2 regions of the Paenibacillus sp. GCM10028914 genome follow, and region 1 is predicted to be linked to the other one. Evidence: a T-box and tRNA genes for the amino acid it is inferred to sense, from the RefSeq annotation. Region 1 holds a T-box; the other holds one or more tRNA genes.
The links. The T-box of region 1 lies ahead of ACFQV5_RS03980 (valine--tRNA ligase). A T-box ahead of a tRNA ligase gene usually reads a tRNA of that ligase, here a tRNA-Val.

Region 1 (4,797 bases):
ATGATCCATCTGGATACGATGGCAATGGTGGACCCGCCAGTTTTGTTCAAGGTGCCCTAGAACAGGAGTTACATAGAGAGCAGGCAACACCGGAATCTGCTTTAGTTCAAACTACTGAACAACCTGCTCCCAATCCTGAAATATTACAAGAGGTGCAAAGAGTAGCGGAGACAAACCCGAATGTATGGAACTTTGAACGTGTTGAAAAAGCCCAAAGTAGTGCTGAAAATCCTTCTGCTGGATATCCTGGTCTTTTGCAAGAGAGACAGGAAAACGCGATTTCTGAACTACAGACAGCTTATGATGAGGTGGAAGCCTCAACTGAAGAGCAGGAGGATATTACAGCTGCTCAAGAGACTTCACTAAATTCAGATGATTCTTCAGTTCATGAGGAACCACCTTCAAAGCCGGAGCTGAAAGTTGCATTTAGTACGAAGAATAGTACGGTTGATAACAAAGCCGGAGTCGGTTTATCTTCTCTGTTGCAATCAAGCCGTACGTTACAAGAACAGGAAGTTATAGCGCGCGAACCAGAAGAACCTGTTCAGGATGAGGCTGAGCAGCTTGCCGCAGAAGATGTTCAGTGGAAATCATTGTTCCTTGGGAGCCGGCAGGAAGAGACTCCTTTCCGAAAGGTTCGATTATGTATCGTTCAGCGTGAGGAGACTATCGAAGCGATTGCAGAAAGATATCAATTAAGCCCTCGAGAGCTGCTGCTTTACAATCGTCTGTCAGAGCAAAGTGTAGAGGAAGGCCAGGTTTTGTATATCCCCTAGGATAACTTTCAGTAATAGCTAAGAAAGGCCGCCGGAGGATGAATCCTCCGGCGGCCTTTCTAGTTTCATGGATATCAGATCACTTTTCAGCTTCAGTAGCGTGAAATATTGACTATACACCACAAGCTAAGTTATAGTTGTCTATAGTCAACTCAGACATATTGGAATACAATATGGAAATACTGTATATAGCATTTGCAAATTACAAACAACTGTGAACGGGAATAGTAGGAAGAAATGGCCTTCAGAGAGCGGAATTGCAGCGCTGAGAGATTCCGCAGGAACCAACTTGCGAAAGTCGCCCCGGAGTTGCTTGCTTGAACTTACGCTTGTTATTCATAGCGAAAGTTAGAGCATGCCGGCTGCAGCCGTTACCTGTGTAAAGTGTCGCAACGCTTGGAATTGCCATATTATGGCAGTCTATAACCAACGCTGCGAAACAAAGGTGGTACCGCGAGAGAACAACAGTCTTTCGTCCTTTGAGGACGAAGGGCTTTTTTTGTTTCTAATGAAAAGTTCCTAGTAGTGCAAATGGCTAAAATTATGATGTAAGGCAATGCTGACTAAGTAACGGAGGTACGAGATTATGGAACAAAATGAAAATCAAACCTCGGCACAAATGCCGACCACTTACGATCCAAAGGCAGCAGAACAAAAATGGTATCAATATTGGAAGGAAGGCGGTTATTTCAATGCTGGTAAGCGTCCAGACGCAGAGCCTTTTACCATTGTAATCCCGCCACCCAATGTTACCGGTATGCTTCATATTGGTCATGCGCTGGATTTCACATTGCAGGATATCCTGATACGTGTTAAGCGTATGCAGGGTTATGATGCATTATGGCTCCCAGGCTCTGACCATGCGGGGATTGCTACACAAACAAAGGTTGAGCAAAAGCTGCGCGAGCAAGGTATTAGCCGCTATGATCTGGGCCGTGAGAAATTCCTTGAACAAGTATGGGATTGGAAAGAACAATATGCGAATACGATTCGTGATCAATGGGCTAAGATGGGGCTTTCTCTCGACTACTCTAGAGAACGTTTCACACTGGATGAAGGCTTGTCCAAGGCTGTCCGCGAAGTGTTTGTGAAGTTCTACGAGAAAGGGCTCATCTACCGCGGTAAGCGAATTATTAACTGGGATCCTGCAGCACGCACAGCGTTGTCTGATATCGAGGTTGAATATAAGGAAGTTCAGGGACATTTGTATCATCTGACTTATCCGCTCAAAGATGGCAGCGGCAGCATTACGGTTGCTACTACCCGTCCAGAAACGATGCTTGGTGATACGGCCGTAGCGGTTCATCCTGAGGATGAAAGATACAAGGATATGATCGGTAAAACATTGATTCTGCCGATTATCGGACGTGAAATTCCGGTTATTGCGGATGAATATGTTGAGAAGGAATTTGGTAGTGGTGCTGTAAAAATCACACCTGCTCATGATCCTAATGACTTTGAGATGGGTCTTCGTCATGACTTGCCGCAAATTACGGTAATGGATGAATCCGGTACGATGAACAGTAACGCAGGAAAATATGAAGGCTTAGACCGCAGTGAGTGCCGGAAGCAGATTGTAGCTGATCTGAAAGAGTCCGGTGTACTCATTAAAATCGAAGATCACGTTCATCAAGTAGGCCATAGTGAGCGTAGCGGTGCGGTTGTAGAACCATATTTGTCAACACAGTGGTTTGTTAAGATGCAGCCGCTTGCTGAAAGAGCAATCGAAGCTCAAAAATCCGGTGAAGGCGTTAATTTTGTACCTGAGCGCTTTGAGAAGACGTACCTCCACTGGATTGAGAATGTACGTGATTGGTGTATTTCTCGTCAGCTGTGGTGGGGACACCGAATCCCAGCATGGTATTGCGAGGAGTGCGGAGAACTACATGTTGCTCATGAGGAAGTTGCAGCCTGCGCGAAATGCGGAAGTACAAATATGAAACAGGATGAGGACGTACTTGATACTTGGTTCAGTTCTGCGCTTTGGCCGTTCTCGACTTTGGGCTGGCCGGAAAATACTGAGGATCTGAAGCGTTATTATCCGACAAATGTTCTGGTTACTGGATATGACATCATCTATTTCTGGGTTGCTCGTATGATCTTTACGGCACTTGAGTTTACGGATGAGAAGCCTTTTAAAGATGTTCTTATGCACGGACTGGTTCGTGATGCGGATGGTAAAAAGATGTCGAAGTCACTTGGCAACGGGGTGGACCCGCTCGATGTTATCGAGAAATACGGTACCGATGCAATGCGTTATATGATTTCGACAAGCAGTACACCGGGGCAAGACCTTCGTTTCCGCTGGGAACGAGTGGAGCAAGCACGGAATTTCGCTAACAAAATTTGGAACGCTTCTCGCTTTGCTTTGATGAATCTGGAAGGCTTTAAACATAGCGATATCGACATTAGTGGAGATCTTGGAACAGCAGATCGCTGGATACTTCACCGATTGAACGAAACTTCACGAGATATTACGCGTCTAATTGATGCCTATGAATTTGGCGAAACAGGTCGACTGCTCTATAATTTCATCTGGGATGACTTGTGTGATTGGTACATTGAGTTTGCAAAACTGTCACTTTATGGCGAAGATCAAGCTGCAAAGAAAAAGACTCAGTCTGTACTTGCCTATGTTCTCGACCGTACGATGCGTCTTATTCATCCGTTCATGCCATTTATTTCGGAAGAAATATGGCAGCATTTGCCGCATGAAGGTGATACGGTTATGCTCTCCTCTTGGCCGACATATGACGCTTCCTTGGAAAACAAAGAAGCTGTCGCAGAGATGGATCTGCTGATGGACGTTATTCGTGCCGTTCGTAATATTCGTGCTGAAGTGAATGTGCCGATGAGTAAAAAGATAGAGCTGATGCTCAGTGCAGCGGATGCAAGTGTGCTGGGTATAATTGAACGTAATGCAGATTATATCCGTCGTTTCTGTAACACTTCAGAGTACCAAGCAGGTCTTAGCCTTGAGGCGCCTGAAAAAGCAATGACAGCTATCGTTACAGGAGTTGAACTTTATCTCCCACTGGCTGGTCTGATCGATATTGAACAAGAGATTGCTCGTCTAGAAAAAGAAGTTCAGCACTTAACCAGCGAGGTAGAACGTGTGGAGAAGAAGTTGAGCAATCAAGGCTTCGTTTCCAAAGCGCCGGCAAAAGTAATTGAGGAAGAGCGTGCGAAACAGGCAGATTACTCCGAGAAGCGGAATAAAGTAATCGCTCGGATTGAAGAGTTAAGAAGCTAAGGGGAACGGTAACTAAATATTGACCTGAAGGTGAGAAGCATGGGGAACCAACATGGGGCTGCTGTCGAGCTGGCCCCTCTACAAAGCTACGATGAAGCGGTTGAGTGGATTAACGGGCTGATTCCATTTGGCATACGGCCAGGTTTGGAGCGCATCGAAGGAATGCTTGAGCAACTTGGCAATCCTGAAAGAAGACTGAAATTCATTCATGTGGCAGGAACGAATGGCAAAGGATCGACGTGTGCTTTTTTGACAGAGGTTCTTTTACAGAGTGGTTATTCTGTAGGTACCTTTACATCTCCTTACATTACGAAATTCACTAATCGGTTTCAGTATAATGGGGAAGATATTCCTGAGGAGACATTGCTTAAACTTGCGAACAAATTGTATCCGCTAGTTCAGGAAATGGCAGCAACTGATCTCGGTTCACCGACGATGTTTGAGGTATCCACAGCGCTGGCTATTTTATATTATGCGGTGGATAGCGTTCCAGATGTTGTTGTTTGGGAAACGGGCCTAGGTGGAAGAATGGATGTAACGAATGTTGTACATCCTGTCATCTCCGTCATTACCAATATTGGGATGGACCATACGGATATTTTGGGAGAGACGATATCTGAGATTGCAACGGAAAAGGCAGGTATTATTAAGCCTGGGGTACCCGTTGTCAGTGCAGTAACGCAACCTGAAGCAATCAAGGTCTTGAAGGAGACGGCTGAGCGCAATCGTTCTACGTTGTATCTGGCAGGGGAGACGTTCTCTTATGAG
Region 2 (4,797 bases), on a different contig from region 1:
AATGCTGTACAACCGTAAAATGCCTTTATACATTGCAGAAAGTCTCATCAACCCTTTATGGGAGAACACCCTTCGCGGGGGGTTGTTCCAGGAAGGATATATCACTTGTTTAGAGGATGTATTTGAAGTGCATTCAGTAGAGCCTGGCATACCTGTCGATATTTCGTCGGGTATTCGTGCAGAATTTATAAAGACTGAGCATATTCCAGGAAAGAATAGCTATTCTATATATTTTAATGATCGCATCTTTTACAGTGCCGATATGATATTTGCACCTGAACTTCTCACACAGTTAGTGAATGAGCGGGGCTGTGAGGTCATTTTACATGAATGTCAGCTCGTGGGCCCTGGTGAGGTTCATACTACACTACAAGAGCTTCTAAGCCTGCCAGAAAGTCTACAGAAGCGGATCTACCTCATGCACTACGGAGATGATATGCAGAGCTATCAAGGGCATACAAATTCCATGCAGTTTCTTGAACAGCAGCGTATATATGAGTTTTGAGAATATGTAGATTCTTCTTCTCCTTGAAATGATGAATAGAAAATAGACTGCCTCGGGGAAGCTAGGTATGGGAGGCGATATTTAATGAATAATGATCAGCAAGCAGAAGTAGTAGCCGTACGAAAAAATGGTGATGGCGACATCGTTCAGCTAAAACTAAATACCGGTTCTGTTGTAGATTATAAAACCGCTCAGCAGATGGTTCAAAACAACGAAATTAAGAACCTGAACGTATTCCGTGGACGAGACGATGAGATGCATCTGAGATCCAATGCCGACGGTGACCCTAGCAACAACTTAGATAATCTGCCGATATTCTAAGCAAAATAAACTGATGCTTAACATAGTGGTATGCATGGAATAAAGACCCCGATCCGAAGTTCGGGGTCTTTATGTATAATCAAATGAGTTTAAAGTTCTTTTTTCATCCGGACATGGGGGATCCCTGCATCATCAAAAGGCTCGTCCGAAATCGTTACATAACCGAGCTTTTTGTAAAACCCTTCTGCCTGACACTGAGCATCCAATACAGAATACTCAAGCTTCAATTCACGAGCCTGCCCCTCCATAGCCATTAACAGGACTCTGCCCAGACCCTTAGAGCGAAAAGGTTTGCGTACAGCAATACGCTGCATCTTCGCTGAATCTTTATTGTAGTATGTGACTCGCCCTGTCGCTGCGTACTCCCCATCATATTTAATCAGTATATGAAACGAATCCGCATCGAGAGTGTCATACTCGTCAATCTCTAAATCTTCTGGCACCTTCTGTTCTTGTACAAACACTTCCATACGAATGTTCAGCGCTTCACGCAGCTGTTCTTCGGTTGTCACATTTATAATTTCTGCTGCCACATCAAACACCTCATTAATCGAAAAATTACTTTCCTGTATATTCACCAGAGCAAGTTGAATTATTATACAAAATTTTAGTTTTACTGTATAGTGAATTTAAATGTACTTTGAAAGGGGCTGGCGAGTGAGCATGGGTATTGGTGGCACTACAATTTGGGCTATCGTTATTTCGGTTCTGTTAATTATCCCCATGTTTTATACGATTAAAAAAGGCTATTCCCGCAAATGGGATGAGGAATAGAAGCATGCCTCAAGAACCGTCAGCCTATTTTTCGGTCGACGGTTTTTTATGTATTTCCCTGCAAGCTACTGTGCAGAATTCAAGAGCGGATCTTGAGATTCTAACGACGGCATAGGACTGAGCCTCTGTCCACTTCTACCACCGGTCGAGTATACATCCTTCTGCACTGATTGCTCATATACATCTTGTATTACAGGCGACGCCGGCTGCTCCTTAGGATTCATCTCCTCGGATACTCGCGTGGCAATACTACAACCAGTAAATAGCGAAATAGATAAAAGCGCGGTACATATTTTCATCCCAATTGCTCTATAATGCTTTCTCATGATCATGCTGTCCTCTCTCCTTATGGAAAAATCATGCTTTCCATAGTCTGAACCGGATCGCCTTATTTTATAACGAGAAAACAATTGACATGATTTCAGGCAGCTGATAATATATGAGATATCTTTCGAAACAACATACTTCACATGATCTGTTAGCTCAGCTGGGAGAGCACTATCTTGACAGGGTAGGGGTCAGTGGTTCGAGCCCACTACAGATCATCGCCGGGAGCCCTTGCGTAGCAAGGGTTCTTTTCTTTTTTCTCCATGCTGCAACAAAATGTTTAAAGACGGTGTTTCCGTTAATGTTATATCAATCAAATACAGAAGTGGGATATAAGGGAGAGTTTGATATGAAGGATATATGGAAATTCATTATAGCTTTGCTCATAAGTAAAGTTATCGGAAATTTGACGTATCGAAATCTAGACTTATTTAAGTACCAGACTGATGATGTCCCGTATTCGTTTGTGAATATCGCAAAACTTTTTCTTAATTTTTCAGTTAGTATCGGAGTAGCGCTTCTTATTTTCTGGCTGATGAAAAAGGTGTTCGAAAAGAAAATAGAATAATCAAACCCGTCATTTTGGCGGGTCTTTTTTTTAAAAAAAGCTTCTAAATTACCGGAAGTCTATGATAAATATATAAACTGCCTATCTCCCATTTGGTTTCATGGGTTATTTTGGGTATAATCTCTCTGAGGTGAAAATGATGAATGGTAAGAAATTTGTTGTTGTCATGGTATTTGTTTTGCTGATCATTGGCGCTTGCTCTTTAGTCGCAGCGAATTTCATTAATTCTCTTGGTCAACTTTAACAACTAGCTTCTCTCTTACATATGCTTAACTTTTTTTTCGCTCCTAACTTAATTCCGTAATTTCTTTATCGGAGATGATTCAAATGATAGCCATATTTGTAAGCGCTTTTGTTGTATTATTTAATCTTCTGATTATCTTATTCGGATTCTATGTTGTACGTAATCCAGATTCCGATTGGGTGAGATTCATCAGAAGAATCCCTGATGATGTCGTACAAGAAGATGTCGATATATCAATCATGAAATTTCGCGGAATACTGATGATCATCTGTGGAGTATTTATGACCTTGATGTCAATAATGAGTACGATAGTTTATATGGGGTAAGGATTACATTCTATATTTACGCTATAACGTAATCAATATTTGCCTTCTGTTATCTCACGCCTAAGGAGGGTTTGCCATGGCTGGATTTTCTCTTGTACTATTCGGACTTGTTTTTCTAATACGTGGAATTTTTAGAATAATTAAACCCGCGAAAAGTACCATGTATATAACTTGGAAAAATAAATTTGATTCTGAGCCCAATGAAGCATATATGCGATCGATAAAAAACAGCGGGATCACTTATCTAATGCTAGGGGCTATTCTCCTAGTATGTGGGGTCTTGATTATATTGTAGCTACAAAACAAAGGCCCCGCGGAACATCCGCAGGGCCTCTTGTCGTGGGAAGCGATTTTATGATCTAAGCAATTTTCCAATTGCTAGGGTGCCTTACCTTTGAAGAACCGCCGAAGTATCGACCGTCTTTTTCTTTGCCTTTTCAGAGTGCTCATGGTGAATCAACAACCTTTCGGAGTCACATTACTGTTTTCCGTGTGCTGAATGATTATTACCACTTCCCACTTATTTCTTATATAAACTCAATTTCGACGTATGAATCATATTTTTCAAAAATATTTATCGTAACCTTAATGGTGGTTACTTCTGTATTCAATTCCTTTCATATGGGAAATCCTATCTCATGCATTCAACTTTAAGCAAGGGATGTGAACAGAATGAACATTGAAACCGATGCGTATAGAATCGCTTCATTAGGCGGTGATGAACAGACGGTTAGTGCGATTAAAGCAGCAGAAGCTACAATCGCCAGATTAACTGGCAAAGAGGTAACATTAATTGCTTATGAGAAAACAAACGAGTCAGAATAATAATCTGTAAATGGTGTTTACAACATCCACGCCCTTCAAGTAACAAGTAACAGGTGCATCTATATTGATGCTGGTCTGGCTTGTTCACTGGAAGGGTTTTTTTATGCAAAAAATGAAAAAGAAAATGTTTCCTTCTCATCAAAGTAAACGTATTATATATACCGCTTCAATCATTTTAATCCTCTATAAAAAATCGGCAACATTCGAGTTCTCTCGCATATACTGGAAAAGCGAAAAGAGGTGATTCACATCTTTAAAGTTTTATCTCGTATTATTATTTTTTCCCTGCTTCTTGTATTTTTCTTCCCATCCGCCAACCCTGTCGATGCTGCCAGCCAGCAAAAGCTAGACAGTAAATACGCAAAATACGCGCAATTTATTGTCATTGATAAGTCCAGCAACAAGCTGACCTATTATGAGAAAGGGAAAGCAATCAAGACGTTCTCTGTGGCAACAGGATTGAAACCTTCCTACACGCCCGAAGGTCTGTTTAAAATTCATGAAAAAACGAAAAACAGACCTTATTATAAAGAACGCATCAAAGGCGGAGATCCTAAAAATCCGCTTGGAGACAGGTGGTTAGGGATTAACGTAAAGATCAATGGCAGACTTAGTTACGCTTACGCCATTCACGGCACCAACAATCCATCATCCATCGGTAAATATGTGTCTCAAGGGTGCATTCGCATGCATAATAAAGATGTCCGCTGGCTATATGACAAAGTTAAAATGAATACCCCTGTACTTATTCAAAAATAATACGATACTTCCTGAAGAGCTAAGCACCTTGCCCGTGCTTGGTTTTTTTGTTGCTTTTTGCTGCTTGTTCGCTCGATGAAATTGCATAATAGAAAGCATCAATAAAAAGACAAGCAATTACCACCTCGTATAGAACGGGCACCGCCTG

Region 2: it has a tRNA-Val gene. The T-box ahead of ACFQV5_RS03980 (valine--tRNA ligase) is inferred to sense a tRNA for this amino acid. The anticodon was not compared.

The regions. Positions count from the first base shown of each region.
Region 1 covers NZ_JBHTFO010000004.1:288,617-293,413, forward strand. The annotation lists gene ACFQV5_RS03975 (LysM peptidoglycan-binding domain-containing protein) at 1-776, shown strand, start outside; T-box leader at 982-1,259, shown strand; gene ACFQV5_RS03980 (valine--tRNA ligase) at 1,363-4,029, shown strand; gene ACFQV5_RS03985 (bifunctional folylpolyglutamate synthase/dihydrofolate synthase) at 4,069-4,797, shown strand, end outside.
Region 2 covers NZ_JBHTFO010000018.1:379,626-384,422, reverse strand. The annotation lists gene ACFQV5_RS22225 (MBL fold metallo-hydrolase) at 1-505, shown strand, start outside; gene ACFQV5_RS22220 (DUF3892 domain-containing protein) at 590-826, shown strand; gene ACFQV5_RS22215 (GNAT family N-acetyltransferase) at 916-1,359, opposite strand; gene ACFQV5_RS22210 (hypothetical protein) at 1,666-1,932, opposite strand; tRNA gene ACFQV5_RS22205 (tRNA-Val) at 2,073-2,145, shown strand; gene ACFQV5_RS22200 (hypothetical protein) at 2,277-2,495, shown strand; gene ACFQV5_RS25585 (DUF6199 family natural product biosynthesis protein) at 3,142-3,360, shown strand; gene ACFQV5_RS22195 (hypothetical protein) at 3,738-3,890, shown strand; gene ACFQV5_RS22190 (L,D-transpeptidase) at 4,131-4,649, shown strand.